DNA from 3 places in the Edaphobacter flagellatus genome. Region 1 is predicted to be linked to each of the others. Evidence: riboswitches for the same ligand, from Rfam matches in the RefSeq annotation. Region 1 holds a riboswitch; each other region holds the start of a gene.
What was found. A riboswitch is a leader RNA that binds a small molecule or an ion and turns the genes downstream of it on or off. The one in region 1 is predicted to bind cobalamin.
Positions count from the first base shown of each region.

Region 2: linked by a shared signal. The riboswitch ahead of KFE13_RS02760 (ribonucleoside-diphosphate reductase subunit alpha) and the one ahead of metE (5-methyltetrahydropteroyltriglutamate--homocysteine S-methyltransferase) in region 1 are both predicted to bind cobalamin.
Region 3: linked by a shared signal. The riboswitch ahead of KFE13_RS01410 (TonB-dependent receptor) and the one ahead of metE (5-methyltetrahydropteroyltriglutamate--homocysteine S-methyltransferase) in region 1 are both predicted to bind cobalamin.

Region 1 is NZ_CP073697.1:2,440,681-2,447,769, reverse strand. Features, by position in the region: gene KFE13_RS10200 (CatA-like O-acetyltransferase) at 1-376, opposite strand, end outside; gene KFE13_RS10195 (hypothetical protein) at 423-755, shown strand; gene KFE13_RS10190 (carboxymuconolactone decarboxylase family protein) at 853-1,155, opposite strand; gene KFE13_RS10185 (DUF2164 domain-containing protein) at 1,388-1,666, opposite strand; gene efp (elongation factor P) at 1,724-2,299, shown strand; gene metE (5-methyltetrahydropteroyltriglutamate--homocysteine S-methyltransferase) at 2,367-4,649, opposite strand; cobalamin riboswitch at 4,798-5,003, opposite strand; gene KFE13_RS10170 (hypothetical protein) at 5,030-5,881, opposite strand; gene KFE13_RS10165 (hypothetical protein) at 5,891-6,103, opposite strand; gene purK (5-(carboxyamino)imidazole ribonucleotide synthase) at 6,228-7,089, opposite strand, start outside.
Region 2 is NZ_CP073697.1:695,273-702,361, forward strand. Features, by position in the region: gene KFE13_RS02755 (ribonucleotide-diphosphate reductase subunit beta) at 1-643, opposite strand, end outside; gene KFE13_RS02760 (ribonucleoside-diphosphate reductase subunit alpha) at 660-3,062, opposite strand; cobalamin riboswitch at 3,165-3,356, opposite strand; gene KFE13_RS02765 (DUF2252 domain-containing protein) at 3,522-4,970, shown strand; gene KFE13_RS02770 (hypothetical protein) at 4,980-5,417, opposite strand; gene KFE13_RS02775 (sugar phosphate isomerase/epimerase family protein) at 5,438-6,400, opposite strand; gene KFE13_RS02780 (TonB-dependent receptor) at 6,488-7,089, opposite strand, start outside.
Region 3 is NZ_CP073697.1:330,005-337,093, reverse strand. Features, by position in the region: gene KFE13_RS01420 (quinone oxidoreductase family protein) at 1-561, shown strand, start outside; gene KFE13_RS01415 (hypothetical protein) at 577-930, shown strand; cobalamin riboswitch at 1,027-1,255, shown strand; gene KFE13_RS01410 (TonB-dependent receptor) at 1,294-3,756, shown strand; gene KFE13_RS01405 (vWA domain-containing protein) at 3,849-4,802, shown strand; gene KFE13_RS01400 (Gfo/Idh/MocA family protein) at 4,789-5,889, opposite strand; gene groL (chaperonin GroEL) at 6,051-7,089, opposite strand, start outside.

The sequences.
Region 1 (7,089 bases):
GCTCCACCTCCACTGAGGCCTTGGCGACAAACTTCTGGATGTCCTCGTAGAACGGATAATGACCGAATCCGATGGTTCCGTTCGATCGTCCTATGGCGCTACCGCCGTGGATCTGTTCATAACGCCACACCTCGCCGTCAACGATGCGCGTTCTGAAGTTCTCTACCTGATGTGCCGCGACAAGCGAACGATGCACCAGCGATAGAAAGACGGAGAGACGATGCTCTTTCGCGTAGCGGAAAGTTGCAGTGCAATCCACGCGAAGACACACACCATGGTAGGGCTCCGCGAAGCTATTGAAGAGTTGGAAGATTGCGCGACGCTCCCACGTCTCCATATCGATCTTCTGCTTTTCGTCTGCAACGATCTCCCGCATGCTTCTATGTTAACCGTCCTATCTGTGGGATGCATCGGTAAGGTCCATGCTCCTGCGCTATGCTGTTGCCATGACGGTGATGGACTACGCCATCTTGTTTCTGGCAGGACTCTCGCTGGCACTCCCTCACATCGCACAGGCCAGCGGACACGCCAAACTGGCGAGCCGACTCGAAGCTGCTCCGCGCCTGTTCTTCGGTGCTATTGCACTCGCTCTTGCATGCACTCCGCATCCGTTCTTTCGCTTCACCGACGATGTGGGGAATGACGGCGGTGCGGCACCGTTATGGTTAGGCCGAATCGTCTTCGGAGCCCTGGGGCTCTATCTGCTCATCACGGCAATCCGTCGCGCAGCCAGGCAAGGGTCAACCGAAAATTAGGCGGGGCAGTATGAAGACCATTGGCACAAAGTCAGCTCGATGCGCTGCCGAGCACCCACCCTTAGCCGTATGACGGCTAAGGGTGAGCCAATTTCAGCTACTTGAATAGATGGGTTGCGTGGGTGATGGCGGCACCGGCGCGCATGGCTGCAGCGACGACAGCCGTCTCCGCGATCATGGCCTCGGTTGCGCCTGCATCGACGGCGGCTTTGCGATGGATCTCCAGGCAATACGGGCACTGTGTCGTCAGCGCGACGGCCAGCGCCATCAGCTGCTTGTGCAATGCATCGATCGTGCCGGGTTGAAAGGCGGCCTTGTCGAACGCCCAGAAGGTCTTCATCCCGTCAACAGCATTCTCGTCCAGCTTCTTCAGCTGAGCGAGATTCTTCATGTCAAACATGTGTGTTTTCTCCTTTTCGCAAATCAAGCGGCATTACTGCATAAACTCGATTTCGCAAATCAAGCGGCATTACTGCATAAACTCGATTTTTTAAACGAGAGCCCGTCGTTGCATCGGTTGGGAGTAGCCCTTACAGCAGCAACAAGATTACACGGAAACAAGCATCGGACGATTGCAGGAGAAGCTCACATTACTCAAGTTTTAATCTGTCAAAGCAGGTGATGACCATCTGCTAGCGCCTTCTGGTTTTGCGCTTCGCATCGACCTGCGGCCAGTACTGAAACTCATCGGCGAACAGCTCGCCGTTCAGATCGGATACGCGCATCGCCAGCCGCGCCTGCGCATCGGCGATGGCGCGGTTGTAGATTAGCGGGCCGATCTCTTCGACGAAGTAGTCAAAGAGCATTCCCGCGGGCAGGTTGCCAATCGGCTCGGGGAGGTTCTCCTCGAAGTAGCGTTGGATGGAGGCAACTGCCTCGGCGCGGACCTGTTGCGATATCTCGATCTTCATGACAGTTAGCTTATAGGCGCGCAGCTTACACGCGCACACTTATACTTAAAGGCAGATATGGCCGCACTGATCGAAGCAATTAACGTTAAGCGCAAGATGCTCTTCGAGCATGAGAATGCTCCCTACTATTGCATGGAGTCGGACGTCAGCACGCCCACGGCGCGCGGCGGACAGACGCTGGTGCGCCTGAAGATGCGCAACCTGATCACCAACGCCGTTTTTGAAAAAAGCTTCAAGGCAGGCGATAAATTCAAGGAACCCGACGTCGAGCTAGTGCCCGCAACCTTTCTCTATAGCGATGGTGATGGCTTCCACTTTCTAGACCAGGAGACGTTCGAGACGTTTGCGCTCACCGACGCCATGGTGGGTGATGCGACCGACTTCCTCCTCGAAAACCTTGAGGTACAGCTGACGAAGTACAACGGCAACCCGATTGGCCTGCAGCTTCCTATCTTCGTCGATCTCGAAGTCACCGAGACGGAGCCCGGCCTAAGCGGCGCTTCGCAGAGCGGCAGCGTTACCAAAGTTGCCACGCTCCAGACCGGCCTCGAGATTCGTGTGCCACTGTTTATTAAAGAAGGCGAGAAGGTAAAGGTCTCCACGGAGACGCGCGATTTCGCCGGCAGGGCTTAACTGGATGACGTAAAAAGAGGCATGAGATCTGCAACTCTCATGCCTCTTCTGCTTCAGGCATCCAGTGCTATGACTGCAATTGCGCCCGCACCTCACTCGCGGCCTTGCACATGTTCTCCAAGGCAGCAACCGTCTCATGCCAGCCACGCGTCTTCAGCCCACAGTCGGGGTTGACCCAGACCTGCTCGGGCTTTAACACATGGAGTGCCAGCGCAAGCAGTTCACGCATCTCCTCGGCCGACGGCACGCGCGGAGAGTGAATATCGTACACGCCCGGTCCGATCTCGTTGGGATAGCCGTGTGCGCGGAAGGCGTCGAGCAGCTCCATGCGCGAGCGCGCCGACTCCATCGAGATCACATCCGCATCCAGCGCAGCGATTGACGGCAGAACGTCTTCGAACTCGCAGTAGCACATGTGCGTGTGAATCTGCGTCGCATCGGCGACGCCGCTAGTTGTGATGCGGAAGGCCTTCACGGCCCAATCCAGGTACGCCTGCCAGTCGGCGTGGCGCAGCGGCAAACCTTCGCGCAGTGCAGGCTCGTCCACCTGAATGATGCCGATGCCCGCGGTCTCCAGATCCGAGACCTCGTCGCGCAGTGCCAGCGCAATCTGCCATGCCGTCTGCGAGCGCGGAATGTCATTGCGCACAAACGACCACTGCAGCACCGTGATGGGGCCGGTCAGCATCCCCTTCATCGGGCGCGATGTCAGCGAGCTGGCATAGTGTGTCCACCGCAGCGTCATCGGCTCTGGGCGCTGCACATCGCCGTAGATCACCGGAGGCTTCACGCAGCGCGAGCCGTAGCTCTGCACCCAGCCGTTCTCGGTAAAGGCGAAGCCGTCGAGAAATTCGGCGAAATACTCCACCATGTCGTTGCGCTCGAACTCGCCGTGAACCAGAACATCCAGCCCGATGCGCTCCTGCTCGCGCACGCACTCGGCGATGGCCTTCTCCAGAAACGCGTCGTACTCTGCAGTACCTTCGCGCCCGCGACGAAACGCAGCGCGGTGCTTGCGTACCTCAGCCGTCTGCGGAAACGAGCCGATCGTCGTCGTTGGCAATAGAGGGAGCCCGAGCTTCTCGCGTTGTGCCACGGCGCGCTGCGCATAGGCAGAGGCACGTCTGAAGTGCTTCTCCTCAAGAGCAGCGAGTGCTGCACGTACTCTGGGATTCGTCGTCGTATCGGCGGCAGCGCGGTCGGTGATGGCGGCAGCGTTCGCAGAACGGGCCGGCTGATCGTGACTCGCCAGCGCGGCAACTTCCTGAAGCTTCTCCTCTGCGAACCGCAGCCAGCTGCGCAGGCGCGGCGATAGAGCCGTCTCACTATGAAGATCATGCGGCACATGCAACAGCGAGCACGACGGGGCAACTACAACACGTTCAGCACCCAACTGCTCCACAGCCTGCGCAATCTGCGACGACGCAATAGCAAAGTCGGTCAGCCAGATGTTGCGGCCTTCGACACAGCCGACGCTCAGCACCTGATCCGGCCCAAGAGCAGCGAGCGTTGCGGCCAGTTGTTGTGGTGCGCGAACCACATCGATGTGTAGACCAGCCGTTCCAAGTGTCACGGTAGTCTGCAGATTGTCGCCGATGGTATCGAAGTAGGTCGTCAGCATCAGGCGCACGGGAGACTTAGTCAACTCGGCATACACCGTGCGATATGCGTCGCGCACCTTGTCGCTCAGGTCGGTCACCAGCATCGGCTCATCGATCTGCACCCAGTCCACGTCTTCGTCCGCGAGCACCTGCAGCACCTTGATGTACGCTGCGGTCAGCTTTGGCAACAGGCTCATCGAGTCGAAGCCGTCCACGCCCTTGCCCAGCAGCAGCAGTGTCATCGGGCCAATCAGCACGGGCCGCGTCTCAAGGTTCAGCGCACGTGCCTGCCGCAGCTCGCCGAGCAGCTTCGTCGTATCGATCTCGAAGCTGATACCCGCCGACCACTCCGGCACAAGGTAGTGGTAGTTGGTGTCGAACCACTTCGTCATCTCCATGGCCGTCTGCTCGCGGCTGTTGCGCGCCATTGCGAAGTAGCGTTCGAGCGTCACCTTGCCGCTGCCGAACCGCTCCGGCGTTGCGCCCACGAGCACGAGCGCGTCCAGCACCTGGTCGTAGAGCGAAAAGTCGTTCGAAGGGATCGTGTCGATTCCTGTTGCTCGCTGCAGCTCCCAATGACGTTTACGCAGCGATGCGGCTGTCTCCAACAGCTCCTGTTCGGTTCGTTTACCTGCCCAGAATCCTTCGAGCGCCGCCTTCAATTCGCGTTCGCGGCCCATCCTCGGAAAACCGAGGTTGGCGGTGCTGAGTTTTTTCGTGAATGTGGGCGAAGTCTTTCCTGCGACCATTTGGTTCTCTCCTGAAATACGAAAGAACCACCTGTGCGCAGGCATGCTTCGCGTACGCCAGTGGCGCAGGCAAGACGATGCATTGGCAAACCGTTCCAATCCACGAGAGCGGCGGCCTCAAGCGCACCCGCGGTCGGCACAAAGGCCTCCGCGGTGGTGGCGGCAGGCCGGTCTTCGGACTCTGGGCTGCCTACTTCGCTGCCGCTTCCCATTCCTGCTTACAAGAACAGTGCGTTGGCTTCTCGCCATGCAACATTTCGTTCCCATCACCGCTGCGGGACAGCGCCGGAATCACACCGGCTTCCCGTTTAACAGGCTCCTTGCGAGAGCCTGACCTGCACATGACGATTCTACATGCAGAAATTTCAGAAGAGTTGCGCCTACTTTTCTTCCTTCAGCCGGTCCAGCAGCCGCGTCAATACCTCACGCTCTTCTTCCGATGGCTGAAAGGAGAGCGGCTTGCGGCGTATGTAGCGCAGGTTCAGGTTCGCGATGTCCGAGGCCATCACGATAAAGAGATTGCCGGGGATGTTGAACCAGAACTCATCCGGCACCGTTTCGAGGTCTGCGGCCTTGGCCTTGCGAAACTCGTCGCGCTCGAACCGCCGCGGACTTGCTAGTGTAATGCTTACCAGTGAGCCGTCGTTCGCAAGCATGCGATCTTGAATCGCGCCCTGGTACAGGCCGCCTGTTTTCGTCAGCACATCGGCCATAATGCGGAAGCGGCCTTCGGGCAGCAACATGTCGCTGAACAACACGTCCCATTCCGAGATGCGCGGCACAATGGTGGCCAGCAGCGTGCGCATCCAGCGCGTGTGCAGCCGCCGCCAGATACGGTTGTAGTTCAGCACAATCAGGATGCGGACGCCGCACGCCAGCAGCACCAGAAAATACAGCCTCCACAGGATCGCGTAGTTCATCCAGAAGAAGGCGTAGAGGCTCGTGAAGAACTGCGCATGGTGCGTTTGAAAGAAGTTGTCGCTCTGCAGTGCGGAGAAGACCGTCTCCACATCGGCCTGCGTGCCGCGTGCCCACAATGCACCTGTCCATCGCGCCCATGCCACTGCCATCGCCAGAGGGACGGCCGCAGCGATGATGGAGCGGGCCACCTCTTCGGCGTGCGACTCCACGCGCGTCTTGCGAAAGACGACAAGGTCCGCGGCCCAGCGTGCGATCAGGTTGGGGCCAAGCAGGTAGACGGCGATGAGGAAGCTGACGAGAAGCGCCAGCAACGGTTTCTCCTAAGCGAGTGCTTCGTGCAGGTCGGCGAGGTTCAGCGTAATCTCGCCAAACGACGTTGGAATCACGGCCGACTCGTGCGCGCGGAGCTGGTCGAGCACCGCGTCCTCATGCCGCTGAATGAAGTCGATGATCTCGGCGCGCAGCCGCTTCTGGCTGGTGCCGATATTGGCATCCCGCAGCGAAAGCACGTACTCAAGCTCGGAGCTGCTCATAAGAAGGCCTCAAAACGCACTGCACGATATTCGGTGCAGCTCAAGTTGAAGATACCACGGCTTGTGGAAAATAGCGCGTAATGGGTGAGGAGTTATATTCTCGCGTTTCTTAGATGGATGGAATTTACAGCAGCTCCTGTGCCTGCAGTACCGCAGCCACAGCCTCATCCGCCGTAGCGCCAACTGCTGAAAGATGTCCCATCTTCCGGCCTTTGCGTGGGCGGTGCTTCTCGTAGAGATGCAGCCGCACTCCCGGTACAGCGAGCACGCGGTCGAAGCGCGGAGTTCTCGCGGAGCCGTCTTCGTTCAGCCACACGTCGCCCAGCAGGTTGGCGATTGCGCACGGCTGCACGACGGAGACGTCGCCCAGTGGGAGATCGCACACCGCGCGTACCAGTTGCTCGAACTGACTCGTGACGCAGGCGCGCTCGCTCGCGTGATAGCTGTTGTGCGGACGCGGAGCCAACTCGTTGACCAGAAGCTTTCCGTGGGTCGTGACAAACATCTCGACGGCAAGAATGCCTTCGAGCTCAAAGGCATGCGCGATGTTTTCAGCGAGCTGCCGCGCTTCGTCGGCCATGATGTCGGTGAGTGGGGCCGGGAGTACACTCCACGCCAGAATCTGATTCTCATGATGGTTCCACGCAGCCGGGTACACTTTCACTTCGCCCGAAGGCGACCGCGCCACCAGCACCGAAATCTCGCGCTCCAGCTCGACGGCCTTCTCTACAACGCCGGCGCGTTCGCCCAGAGCGGTCCATGCACCGCGAGCCTCTTCTTCAGGATCGGCACCGGGGTGGAAACCGACCTTACCCTGTCCGCGTCCATCGTAGCCGCCCGTCGCGCTCTTGCAGAACGCGCGTCCGCCCAGGGCGTGGATTGCATCGCGCACCTCATCGAACGAGTGCACGGGACGCCAGTCGCCGAGTGGGAAGCCGTTCTTTTGGAGCCATTCTTTTTGCGCAATGCGGTTCTGAATGATGGCG
Region 2 (7,089 bases), 1.7 Mb from region 1:
CATCGCGGAAGACCCAATTTGTCCCCGCAGCCAGACCATTCAGCAGACCTCGCGAACGCAGGAAATAGACGTAAGCAAATGCGGCAAAAAAGAAGAGCCCTTCGATACACCCTGCGAAACAGACGAGATTCAGCAGAAACTGCTTCCTTTGCGCCGCCGTTTGCAGCTCATCCAGCTTCTGGATGGAGTCCATCCAACGCATGCAGAACTGAGCCTTCTTCGTAATCGACGGAATGTTCTCGACCGCAGCAAATGCTGCTGCGCGCTCATCCGGATCCGGAACATAGTTATCCAGAAGCGTGAGATAGAACTGGACGTGCACCGCCTCTTCAAAGAGCTGCCGCGACAGATAGAGTCGAGCCTCAGGAGAGTTGATGTGCTTGTACAGGTTGAGAACAAGGTTGTTCGAAACGATCGAGTCTCCCGTGGCGAAGAACGCGACCAATCGCTGAATCAGATGGATCTCTGCGGGCGTCAGGCGCGAACGCAGATCGACGAGATCGGTCGAGAAATCGACCTCTTCCACAGTCCATGTATTGCGAATCCCATCCTTGAACATTTCAAAGAAGATGGGATAACGCATCGGCCGCAGCGTAAGGGAAAGGCCAGGATCAAGGATGGCATTCGGTGCTTGTGTCGACATAATTTCTCTCCATTACTTACTGGCAGGCTTCGCATGCTTCGGGATTATCAAGCGAGCAGGAAACGCTCGCCGACGCATTCATTGCAGGCACCACAGTGCTCTGCGATGCGGCGGATACAGTTGTTTTTGCGATCCTGGTGGCGGGGCGGGAGCGCAGATAGTAGGTCGTCTTAATGCCACGCTTCCAGGCATACATGTACATCGAGCTGAGGCGGCCGATGTTGGGCGACTCGGCAAAGAGATTCAGCGACTGGCTCTGGTCGATGTAGGCTCCGCGGTCTGCTGCCATGTCGATCAAGGATCGCATCGGCATCTCCCATACCGTGCGATAGATGGATCGTACGTCTTCGGGAATCTCGCTGATGCCCTGAATCGAGCCTTCTGCAAGTTTGATACGCGTACGCATCGCCTCTGACCAAAGGCCGAGCTGCTTTAGCTCCAACACCAGATAGCGATTGATCTGCATGAACTCGCCAGACAGGGTCTCGCGCTTGAAGAGATTCGAAATCTGTGGCTCAATGCACTCATAGCAACCGACGATAGACGCAATCGTTGCTGTTGGAGCAATGGCAATCACCAACGAATTGCGCAAGCCATTTTTTCTGATGCGCTCGCGAAGCTGCTCCCACCGCTGACTGTTCTCAGGCTTAATGTTCCACAGATCAAATTGAAACTCACCTTTCGCTGCGCGCGACTCCTGAAACGCCGCATGTGGGCCGTGCTGTTCGGCGAGCTCGCAGGAGACGGTGAGCGCGTGAAAGTAAATCTCCTCCTGAATCTTCGCGGACAGAGCTCGTGCTTCCGGCGAATCGAAGACATAACGGAGCTGGAAGAAGACATCCTGCAGTCCCATCAGACCCAGGCCCACGGGTCTCCAGCGACTATTGGCTGAGGCTGCCTGAGGAACGGGATAGTAGTTGATGTCAATGACGCGATCCAGCATGGGCACTGCCTGCCGCACGGTAGCGGCCAGCTTCTCGAAATCAAAGGCGCCGTCGGTCACATGACGCGCGAGATTGATTGAGCCGAGGTTGCACACTGCTGTCTCCTCAGATGAGGTAACCTCCGTGATCTCCGTGCACAGATTGGAGAGATGCACCACATTCTGCGGCAGTCCTGTCTGGTTGCATTTGATGTTGCATGCATCCTTGAAGACCATCCATCCATTACCGGTCTCCGCCAGCGTACGCATCATACGCGCGTAGAGATCGCGCGCCTTGACCTGCCGCATATACTTCTGTTCGGCTTCAGCTGCCACATAAGCACGTTCGAACTCTTCACCATAGAGGTCCGGCAGATGCGGCACGACCTTCGGATCGAAGAGTGACCACATCCCATCCTCATCCACTCGCTTCATGAAAAGGTCAGGAATCCAGTTGGCAAGATTCAGGTTGTACGTTCTCCGCGCCTGATCGCCTGTATTGTCACGCATCTCCAGGAAGGATTCGATATCGGCATGCCAGGGCTCGAGATATACGCAGCATGCTCCTTTGCGTTTGCCTCCCTGATTCACCGCGGCAACAGAAGCATCCAACGTGCGCAACCACGGAACGATTCCATTCGAGAGGCCGTTGGTTGCGCGAATCAACGATCCTTCTGAGCGCACACGATGGAAGGCAAGGCCAATGCCACCAGAGAACTTCGACAACAAGGCAATCTGCTTGTAAGAGTCATAGATCGAATCCAGTGAATCCTTCGGTGAATCGATCAGATAGCATGACGACATCTGCGAGTGCTTCGTCCCGCTATTGAATAGTGTGGGCGAGCTCGGCAGATAATCATGCGAAGCTAACAGCCGGTAGAAATCCGCGGCCTCGCTGACGCGCACAGAAAGTCCCGCAGAGACGCGCATGAAGAAGTATTGCGGCGTCTCAATGACCTGCCGCGTTATAGGATGGCGCAACAGATAACGGTCGTACACCGTGCGAAGGCCGAAGTACTCGAAGCGATCGGAGAGATGCGTATCGATCGCGCTATTCAGCTTGCGCGCGTTGGCTGCAACAAATTCAGCCGCCTCCTTCGAAACCACTCCTTCGCGATGCCCAACTTCAATCGACTGAGAGAAGGAGTAGATGTTCTGTCCCGCGACTTCTTTTTCAATGGTCGCCAGCAATAAGCGAGCTGCCAGCCTTGAATACTCCGGCTCTTCGGCAATCAGCGCTGCCGCTGTCTGAATAGAGATCGCATCCAGCTCGCGCGTCGATGCTCCGTCGAACAGGCCACCAATGGTCTTGCTGGCTACGCGGATGGGATCGACGTGCGGCAGGCCGTGGCAGCAGCGCTGGACGGCGCGCACAATCTTGTTGACGTCTACCGGCTCAAGCGTGCCGTTGCGTTTGCGCACCTGCATCTGCGGCGCGGTATCGGCTAATGGAAAATTCGGATCGAGGTCAGTGAGGGTCGCCTGCGCCGTCGCCATGGGGAGCATCCTTTACTCCGAGCGGATACAGTGGAGGATGCCTGCAACAGACAGACCGCGACCACCGCACCTTCCCCTCGGAGGTGTGTGAATTTCGTGCCGTTCGGCACGGCCCTCATGGCAGGTCTTCGGACTCTGCAGGCTACCTACTTGCTCCGGCTTCCCAGTGATTCACCAGTGCCTATTGAGGAGCGTTCGTTCCTGCTTACCGCTGCGGGGCAGTCCCGGCATCTCACCGGATTCCCTTTTCAGCCTTGATCTCATAATCAAGGCACCATGAAGTTCACTCACTATAACAAGGGCCCATCGGCAGGTCAACGTCAATATATTGGGGTCATATTGCAGACTTTCCACAGACCTTGCGCGCCGCAAAATGAGACGTTTTTCACTTCAAAGGTCGTAGAATGCTCTCCAGCAACAAACGCAGTAACCCCATTGCGTTTCTACGGAGTGCAGCTCTTGAAGAGATTAAAGAAGACGCAAGCACCAACTGCAAAAACACCTGTCCACACCAAAGCTTCCATCAAGATGCACAACCTCGCAGCATTCCACGGCAATCTTCCTGTCGAAGAACGCCGCGCTGCCGGACGAGCTCTTCGCTCTAAACTTCCTCGCAAGTCGCAAGGCATATGGTCCCGTCCCGCCAGCCATCCAGGCGCCATCGAGATCATCATGGCCACCAATAAAGGACGTCTGCCCGATCTGGTTCCGCTGCGCCTTGCTCGCATGTGCGCTTCTCCTTCAGCCTTCTACCGCGGAGCAGCAGCGGTTATGGCGAGCGATCTGGGAGATGTTCCTGTTACAGGATTGCAGGTTGTCATCGATGGCGACTGCCATCTGAACAACTTTGGTCTCTTCGGTACACCACAGCGAGACATTGTCTTCGACTTGAACGACTTTGATGAAACCGTCATTGGCCCATGGGAGTGGGATCTTAAGCGTCTAACGGCGAGCGTCAATCTCGCGGCGCGCGCGAATAATTGCGGACGCACGACCCGCGACGAGGCCGTCCGTAGATGTGTCTCGGCTTACATTCTCAATATGAACCGGCTTGAGAACATGGGCGTCCTCAACTGCTGGTATCTGCATACCTATCCAACCAGCCGCGATTCCCTGGTGCGCGCTAACGCACAGGCAAGTGCTGTTATTCGCAGAGCAGCGTTGAAGGCCACGAAGCAAACCAACGCCACGCTGCTCGAAAAGGTTGCTGAAAAATTATCGAATGGAACCTGGCGATTTCGCGATATGCCCCCTGTGCAGACGCGCGTCGATAAGAAGACGCGTCAACAAGTGATTGATGCGCTTCATGCTTACGTTCCTACGCTGCATCGCGAGCGCCAATTCATGCTCGCCAAATATCATGTCGTCGATGTCGTACGCCGGGTTGTCGGAATCGGAAGTGTAGGCACGCGCGCTTATCTGGTTCTATTGTTTGGCAATGGAGAGAAGGACCCACTCTTTCTTCAGGTGAAGGAGGCCGTCGTTCCCTCACATGCTCCATACATTACGCAGCACCTAAGCGATGTCACGCAGCAGGGCAAGCGAGTCGTCACAGGCCAACGGGTACTGCAGGCATCATCCGATGTCATGCTGGGATGGACCAACATCGGCCCTATCGATTTTTACGTGCGACAAATGAGAGACCTGAAAGCCTCTGTCCCGGTCGAAGGACTCGGCCTCAATGCCTTCAACGAATATGTCTGGGCTTGCGGAGCGTTACTTGCCCGAGCTCATGCACGCATTGGTGATGCCGCATCCATCGCTGGTTATTGTGGCAAATCAAACACTCTGGGCAATGCGCTTGCGCACTGGGCCGAGACTTACGCCGATCAAACGATCCTCGATCATGCAGCATTGGTGGCTGCCGTCAAAAAGGACCGTCGTGTTCAAGCAATGATGGGAAAATAGATCGAACGATTATCTCTGCAAGGAAATGTTCAGGCTGCCGGCGGTTCCGTAGATCCACATCTGATCGCCAGATGCCGTCTTGCCGGAGACTGCTTGATAGACAAGACGCCTTCCATTTGAGTAGCAAAGCATCACCTGCGGCGTGTGGTCGTGCCGGCGATCTTCGCACACAGACTCTTTTGGAAACGTTGTGATCGGTGCTTCTCCAAAGAGACTGTGCGCCATACCGGCATATTGCGTCAGACGCTCATCCGTAAGGCTCTCTGTGTAGACGAAGATATGCGTTACCTCGCCGAGATCCCCTCTGTACGCCGGATCTAAGTCTTCCCGCATCACGGAAACATCCGGACAGGAACTACCCCACCACGTCTCCGCCATGGTTGCAATGGGCTTTGCTGCTAACGCCGCAGCCGATACCCCTTGCACGAACCGCCGTCGATTGATCATCCAATTCCCTTCTGCGAACGCTACAGATTACCCGAGTCCTGAAGGGCCTTTTTCATCCCGCTCCAGCTCTGTTTCGACGAGTCTTCCGGCGATGAGCCGCCATGCCAGTGCGTCTCAAGGCTGACCGCATCGTGATATCCGGCCTTCGCCAGATCGCGGAACTGCGCCGTCCAATCGATGATGCCAGTGCCCACAGGAGACCATGCCACCTTACCATCCGCTCCCTTGACTGCATTCTTCACATGGCAATGGTGAATCCGATGCTTCGGCAGCAGATTCCAGGCCACCGGATACGCGTCGAACTCACCACGCATAACAGCATTCCCGGGGTCCCAGTTCAAAGCAAAATGAGGTGACTTCACAGCATTCAGCGTGCGCACAGCTTCCCGCCCTGTAGCCGTATTGCAGGCAGGCTCGTTCTCCAGCACCAGGATGACTCCGCTCTTTCCGCAAACCTCCGCGGCCTCAGCAAGCTTGCGGTCCATCGCTTCACGATAGGGAGCAACATCATCAAGACGCCAGAAATCAAAGCCCCGCACCTTGTCCGTCTTGAATCGCTTTGCCAGTGCAATGCTCTTTTCCAGAACCTCATTCTGTTGCTTCAGCACATCGCCAACGGGGGCAGCATTCTTAGGGCTGAACTCTGACTTCGGCGCACCCGGCCAGTCAGCTTTGAACAACGGGCTGGCAATATCCGTCACGCGCAAATTGTACTTAGCCAGGACTTGCTCAGCCTCTGTAAGCTCCGCGTCTGTCAGCTGCAGCAGACTCTTCTTCCACATTCCACGAAGTTCCACCCACTGCATACCGAAGTCTTTCGATGCGACAGAGCAGGCATGATCAAAATCCTGCGATATCTCGTCCGTAATCACAGCCACTTTGAATGGAGAACTGGCAAAAGCAAATGCTGCCTTTGCTCCCCCAGCCGCAAACCCTGCCGCTACGCCCCCACTGATAAAACCGCGTCGTGTGATTCCAGTCATCTGCTCAATTCCTCTCCAAGATAAAGATACGGCCAGCCCTCTGTATGGAGAAGCTGGCCGCAGTTTTCTGTGGCAAAAGCCACAGCATTAGAAGGTGATTCTCGCAGAAGCCTGAAGACTGCGGCCTCCACCAACTCCGTTGACCGTTCCCTGACCGCTGCCCAGCGTGCTGGTCACACGACCGAAGTTGGTTGCAGAGATAATGTTGCCACTACCAGAATTCGGATTGTTGAACTGCGGTGAGTTAGTCAGCTGAAACGCATCGAGGCGCGTCTCCAGTGCAGCTTCACGCCATATCGGGAAGCTCTTAAAGATCGACACGTTATTCTGGACAAAGCCTGGCCCACGGAACTGGTTCCTGCCCGTGTTTCCTAATCCAACATTCTGTGCTGTACATGGTGTAGAAGTGCACCCCGACGGCTGCGTGAACGCAGTAGGATCAAGCCAGTAGGTATTGGCACCGATGCCGTGCAGCACCTTATATGGCCCGCTAAGGTTCGCCGTCTGCGCCGTTCCCGGAGTATTCAGACTGCTGCCGTTCGCATAAACAGTAAATGGCGACCCAGTTACCGCCTGCACAATGCCAGAGAGCTTCCATCCGCCCAGAACATACGACGCCGGACCTCCGCTCAGGTACTTGTGTCCTCTGCCAAAAGGAAGTTCGTAGGTAAAACTCTGCGCATAGTTGA
Region 3 (7,089 bases), 2.1 Mb from region 1:
ATACGGAAGGGTGATGAGGTACTGATTCATGCCGGCGCGGGCGGCGTGGGACTTCTGTTGATTCAGATGGCGAAGTCGCTGGGTGCGCGTGTATTCACAACCGTTTCGAATGACGAGAAGGCTGAGCTGGCGAAAGAAGCTGGTGCGGACGAAGTCATTCTGTATACGCGTGAGGATTTTGCGGAGGCGGTAAAACGGCAGTCGACGGGACTACATGCCGTGTATGACTCGGTGGGGAAGACGACATTTGAGAAGTCTCTGCAGGTGCTGCGGCGGAGAGGCATGATGGTGTTGTATGGCGGATCGAGCGGCGCAGTGCCGCCATTTGATTTGATACGTCTATCTGCAATGGGATCGTTGTATGTGACACGTCCGAAGTTGCAGGACTACACGGCGACTCGGGAAGAGTTGGTGGCTCGTGCGGAGGCTGTGCTAGGAGATATTGCCAGCGGGAAGCTGAAGCTGCGGATCGAGCACGTGTATCAGCTGGCGGATGCGGCGAATGCGCATCGCGATCTTGAGGCGCGACGGACGACGGGTAAGATCCTGCTGATTCCGTGAAGGCTGTTGGGAGTGATGATGAAGGCGAATACGATAACGAATGTTCTTCTGGCGGCGATTACTCTTCTGCTGTTTGCGTTGGTGCTGGAACGCAGGCCGGAGCCGGTGATGGCGCAGACGCCGGATGTGGATTATTACGTTGAGCCAGGAACATTCATGGTGCGCGCTCCGGACGACAGCCAGAATATTCAGATCTATGCGAAGGTTATGGTCGATCTGCACAACGGAAGGATATGGGCATTTCCAACGTTGTCTCCGCTGCCGTATCCCTCAGACCTGATCAACAACAAGCCACAGACATCGCGTCCTTTTCTGCTGGGGAGGTTTGCGCTGGAAGACACGAAGAAGTATGTCGGCGATTTGAAGTAGCGCGTCCCTGCTTTGACTTCGGCGTGGGCGATGCCGCACACTTAAGGCACACGCAAAAGTCCTGCGACGAGTGAAGTTTTGCTGGTTGCCCCTGTCCACCTTGTTCCGCTACGGAATGTTCGGGAAGCGCGGTGAAAAGCCGCCACTGCCCCGCAACTGTGATCGCGCACACTCTGCGTGTTGATAGAGTGTGATGTCATCAGGCTCTTTGCCACTGACGTGTGAGTCGGGAAGGTAAGCAGCCGGTTGGTCGCTTTGGATGCGACCGCGATGGATGGCATGAAATCGCGAGAGTCAGGAGACCGGTTCCGATCTGCGCACAATCAGCCACATTCCCGAGGGGGGAATGGAGGAGTTTGTTTCATGCCTTCATGGTTTGGCCGTGCCTCGGCCTCGTTTGTCTTTTGTGCTCTCGTTGCTGCTGTATCTCTTCCGTTGTCCGCGTATGCCGTTGTTGTGCGCGGTACAGTGACCGATCCGCTTGGCGCTGCCGTTCCCGGCGCGAGTGTAAAGCTGATGCAGGGGAAGACGGTCGCTGGTTTCGCGACCGCTGGGCCGGATGGCTCGTATGAGATTCGCAGCACGGCTATGGGACGGTTTCTTCTGCTGACCTCTGCCCCTACATTTACGCCAGGTATCGGACAGGACTTCTACGGTGGTCGAACGGATGTGCTGACGAAGAACGTAACGCTCGAAGTGGGGTCGGTAAAGGCTGAGGTGACGGTGACCGCAACCGGACTTTCGACGCCGGTGCAGCAGGTGAGTTCTGCGATCAACCTAGTGCCGTTCAGCGCGCTGCAGGAGCGAGTCGGTGTGGTGGATGATCTGCGACAGTCTCCGGGAACTGCGGCGGTTCAGACGGGGCAGTATGGCGGTGCGGTTTCACTGTTCGTGCGTGGGGGAAACTCGGATGCGAACAAGGTCCTGATCGATGGAGTGACATCGGAAAACGTAGGCGGCGTTTTTGATTACGGTATTGTGTCGTCGACAGCGCTCGATGGATTTGAGATGTATCGCGGGCCAAACAGTGTGCTGTATGGGTCAGACGCAGGCGCGGGTGTGATGAGCTTTACGACGCCACGCGGAGGAATACCCCGACCTGTTTTGAACTACTCGGGCGATGCGGGCAACTTTCATACGTATCGCAACGAGGTGACTGTGGGGGGAACGCGCAACCGGCTGGATTATTATGGTGCGTTCTCGCGGTTCGATTCATCCAATGCGCTGCCGCTGGATCGCTTTCACGCGGCGACAAGTGCGGCAAATGTGGGTTATAACCTGACGGCGAATACATTGCTGCGCTTCACGATTCGCAATGGTGTCTCGGCAACGGGCGTGCCGGGTGCTCATGACTTTTATGGTGTGTCGGCCAATGCGAAACAAGGCGATCAAAATCTGTACTCAGGTGCTACGGTCGAGAATCGCCACAATCGCTGGCATAACCTGATGCGTTACGGTATTGCGCGCAAGCGGGAACAGTACGCGATATTTACAGCTCCAGGCACATTGCTGATGGTGCCTTCGTTCTACGGCCCTTATCCGGATTACTACGGCAATACGGTGACGATTCGTGGTGCGAATGGATACTCCGCGACAGGCCGCGCTTCGTTTCTTGCCGGCACAACGTTTCCTACAGGCTTCGATCAGTCTTCGTTACGTGATGAGCTCTATTATCAGAGCGACTATACGTTCACGCCGCATCTGATCGGGCTTTTTGGTTTTCGCTACGAAAATGAGCGTGGTTCATTCAACAATCCAGCGAACTTCCAGTTCGAGAAAATCAAGCGCACGAACTATCAATACACGCTTCAGTTCCAGGGCGATTTTAAGAGCCGCCTCTTCTACTCGTTTGGCGGGGCGATCGTGCGCAATAACCTATATGGCACGGCGGGTACGCCACGTTTTGGATTAGCGTGGGTGCCTGTGCGTCCGGGCAACGGATTTCTGCGTGGAACGAAGCTGCGCGCCAATGCGGCAACGGGTGTGCAGGAGCCTTCACTGTCATCCGAATTCAGCTCACTGTACAGGCAATTGTCAGATGTCGGCGACACGGCTTCGATAAAGGCTTACCATGTTCGTCCGATGCAGGCTTTGCGTTCGCGTACGTATGATCTGGGGATTGACCAGAACATCGTCGGCCAAAAACTGATTCTTAAGGCGGGCTACTTCCACAACCAGTTCAATCGTCAGATTGATTATGTCGATGCAGGCACATTGAAGAACGTTTTTGGGATTACGACGAACGTCGCGTACTTCTACGGTGCTGTATTGAATACGCTTGCCTTCCGTGCTCAAGGGTTTGAAGGCGAGCTACAGTATGCGCCAACCAATCACATCCTGCTGCGTGGTGGTTATACGTATCTTGCGTCGGTTGTGGAGCAGTCGTTCTCGACGGATGCAATCAACAATGGGCAAGCAGCGCAGAACCCGAATCTGCCCGGTGTTCCGATCGGATCGACGTCGCCGCTGGTCGGACAGCGTCCATTCCGTCGTCCTCCGCAAACAGGCTTTTTCTCCGCGTTGTATGAGCAGAAGAAGTTTTCCACTGCTTTGAAAGGCGCGTTCGCGAGCCGCTCGGACGACTCAACGTTCCTCTCCTATGCAGACACGAATGGCGACAATACGTTGCTGTTGCCGAACAGGAATCTTGATTTCGGTTATGCAAAGCTCGATGCCTATGGCACCTATACAGCAACACGGCATGTGACAGCGTTTGTTGAGCTGAATAATCTGCTTAGTCAGCAGCATATCGGGCCGATCGGCTTTCCGGCGCTGCCGTTTACGTTCAGGACTGGATTGAAGATTCGTGTGGGTGGCGATCAGTAACTGAAATAGACCGCATCAATATGCTCAGGATTGGCGTCTAAGTCTTCAGGCCTTGCGTTGGATTGAGCAAGCAGGCACGAATGAGGATGACGATGACCTATCGATGGCTGGCATTGGGTGTATTGGCGATTGCAGCGTTTGCATCGGCTCAGCAGGAAGGGCCGATGCAGACGCAGGCGCTTGTAACGCTGGACGCGAAGGCGCCGCAGCCACTCACTCTGAATAACTTAAGCGTCAAAGTGAATCGGCACGAAGCGAAGCTTTCAAGCGTTGCGCCTGTCACTGCTAAGGGAACGCAGGTTGCGCTGTTGATCGACGACGGACTGCGCAGTTCAGTGGGGCGGCAGATTTCCGACATCAAGAGCTTCATCACGTCGCTGCCCGCAGGAGCGGAGATCTTTGTCGGCTACATGCAGAATGGCCGTGTGGTTCCCGCGCAGGACTTCACGACGGATCATGCTGCAGCGGCGGCGAATATTCGTCTGCCTTTGAGTGGTGCTGGGATAAGCGCTAGTCCATACTTCTGCCTGTCGGATTTTGTGAAGAACTGGCCGGGTGGATCGAGCGCGGAAGGAACGATGCTGACGGCGAAGGCCAGGTTTGTGATCATGCTGACGAATGGTGTCGATCCTTATAACGGCAGCGTAAGCCCTTTGAATCAGACGAGCCCATACGTCGACGCTGCGATTGCCGACGCGCAGCGTGGGGGTGTTGCGGTGTATTCGATCTATTATGGCGATTCGGGATATCGTGGCCAGGCGGCGAGCTTCAGTGGACAAAATTATCTGCAAAACGTCGCGGATGCTACTGGCGGTCGAGCGTACTTTCAGGGGCTGGGGAGTCCGGTTTCGCTGTTGCCCTTCTTCAAGCAATTCACTAAATCTCTCTCGGAGAGCTACGTAGCGAGCTTTGACGCTCCGGGTACGAGCAAGCTGGTGGACCTGAAGTTCGAGACGACACTGAAGAGTACGAAGCTGCAGGCGGCACAGATGGTGCGGCCGGGCACACGTATCGCGGGGCCGGCGCAGGCATCTAGCCGAGAGTGATGCCCGCGGCTTTGTAGATGGACTGGATGTGCTGCATGTCCTTCAGGCCCTCTTCACCAGGGGTGTCCGGTGTGCGGTTGTCGCGAATGCAGTGGCTGAAATGGTCGATCTGACGGACGAACTGCTGCGGATCTGGTTCGTTGTTGGTCTCGTCGATGGTGGTAGGCGCGGAGCCGGATGCGGCACGATAGCTGGCTTGCAGACGGAGGTTTTGATAGCCGAAGGAGCCGACTTCGAGCCACCCCTTCGAGCCGAAGACTTTGTAGTAGCCGGGCATGGGCGCTCCGTAGGTGGTGACGCAACCGGCGAGGACGCCGGAAGGAAAGCGCATTGTCCAGGAGAGGTTCTCTTCGACACCATCGAAACGTCCGTCGTGGTCGGGCGTGGTGGCGACGGCGGTGAACTGGCCCGGCTCTTCGCCGGTAAGATAGCGCGTCGCGTTTAGCGAGTAGATGCCGACGTCCATCAGCGGACCTCCGCCGCCAAGCGCGTGCGTGGAGCGCCATTCGCCGCGTGCGATATTGAAGCCGTTGGCGCTCTGAATCGCTTCGACTGTGCCGAGGGCGCCATCGCGGATGAGCTTGATGGTCTTGAGCGTGATGGGCTCATAGTGGAGCCGGTAGGCGATCATCAGCTTGACGTTCGCCGTCTTGCAGGCTGCGATCATCTGCTCAGCTTCGGGCACGGAGATGCACATCGGCTTTTCGCAGAGGACATGCTTACCGGCTTTGGCGGAGCGAGCTGTGTACTCAGCATGCATGCTGTTGGGCAGGCAGACGATGACGGCATCGATGTCTTTGTTGTTGCGGATGCGATCCATGTCTTCGTAACTGTAGATGGAGCTCTTCGGCACGTTGTATTGTGCGGCGATGCGTTCGGCTTTATCGTGATGACCGCTTACCAGTGCCGTGACACGCGATGTCGAGCTTTGCGCGATGCCGCGCATGTGGTGGTCGGCGATGCGACCCAGGCCGATGATGCAGTAGCCCACTTTACGTTCCTGCGCCAGAAGGGGGATGCTCGACAGGCTGTTGGCGGCGAGTCCTATTGCGGCGAGTTTGGCGAAGTCTCTGCGTGACGTGGTCATGGTTTGTCTCACCCCGATTTGATTGAGCGCTGGATTCGACTACAAGAGAGCAGCGCCAACAGCATAGAACATTTCAGGAAAACAAATCTTTTACCAGCAAAGAGAAAGCCCCGGAGAGAAACTCTCCAGGGCTTTTCTGGGTCTTGCGCGTCTGCGAAGGACTAGTACATGCCGTCCATGCCGCCGCCGTGGTTGTGTCCACCGGCCGGAGCTTCCTTCTTCTCCGGAATCTCGGCGATGATGGCCTCGGTGGTCAGCAACAGACCGGAGATGGACGCCGCGTTCTGCAGAGCAGTGCGGGTCACCTTGGTCGGGTCGATGACACCCGCCTTTACCAGGTCCTCGTAGGTGCCGGTTCCGGCGTTGTAGCCGAAGTTCGCATCCTTCGAGTCGAGGATCTTGCCGATTACTACTGCACCCTCTTCGCCCGAGTTCGAAACGATCGTGCGCAGCGGCTCCTCGATAGCGCGGCGGATGATTGAAGCACCGATCTTCTCGTCGCCCTCAAGGGTCTTGATCAGCTCCTCGACCGCGGGAACTGTGCGGACCAGAGCCACACCGCCACCGGGGACGATACCCTCTTCGACAGCAGCGCGGGTCGCGTGCATTGCATCCTCAACGCGAGCCTTCTTTTCCTTCATCTCGGTTTCGGTAGCAGCACCGACCTTGATGACGGCAACGCCGCCAACCAGCTTGGCAAGGCGCTCCTGCAGCTTCTCGCGGTCGTAGTCCGAGGTGGTCTTCTCGATCTGAGCGCGAATCTCCTTCACGCGGCCTTCGATCTCAGCGCTCTTGCCGCCACCGTCGACGATGGTGGTGTTGTCCTTGTCGATGGTGACGCGCTTCGCGGTGCCGAGGTCCTCGATCTTGACGGACTCGAGCTTGATACCGAGGTCTTCGGTGATGGCCTTGCCGCCGGTCAGGATCGCGATATCCTGCAGCATCGCCTTGCGACGATCGCCAAAGCCAGGAGCCTTGACGGCAGCGACGTTCAGCGTGCCACGCAGCTTGTTGACGACCAGGGTCGCCAGAGCTTCGCCGTCCACATCCTCAGCAATGATGACGAGCGGCTTGGCGGTGCGGGCAATCTGCTCGAGCAGCGGGAGCAGGTCCTTCATCGACGAGATCTTCTTCTCGTAGATCAGGATGTAGGGATTCTCGAGAGCAGCTTCCATGCGCTCTGCGTCGGTGACGAAGTAG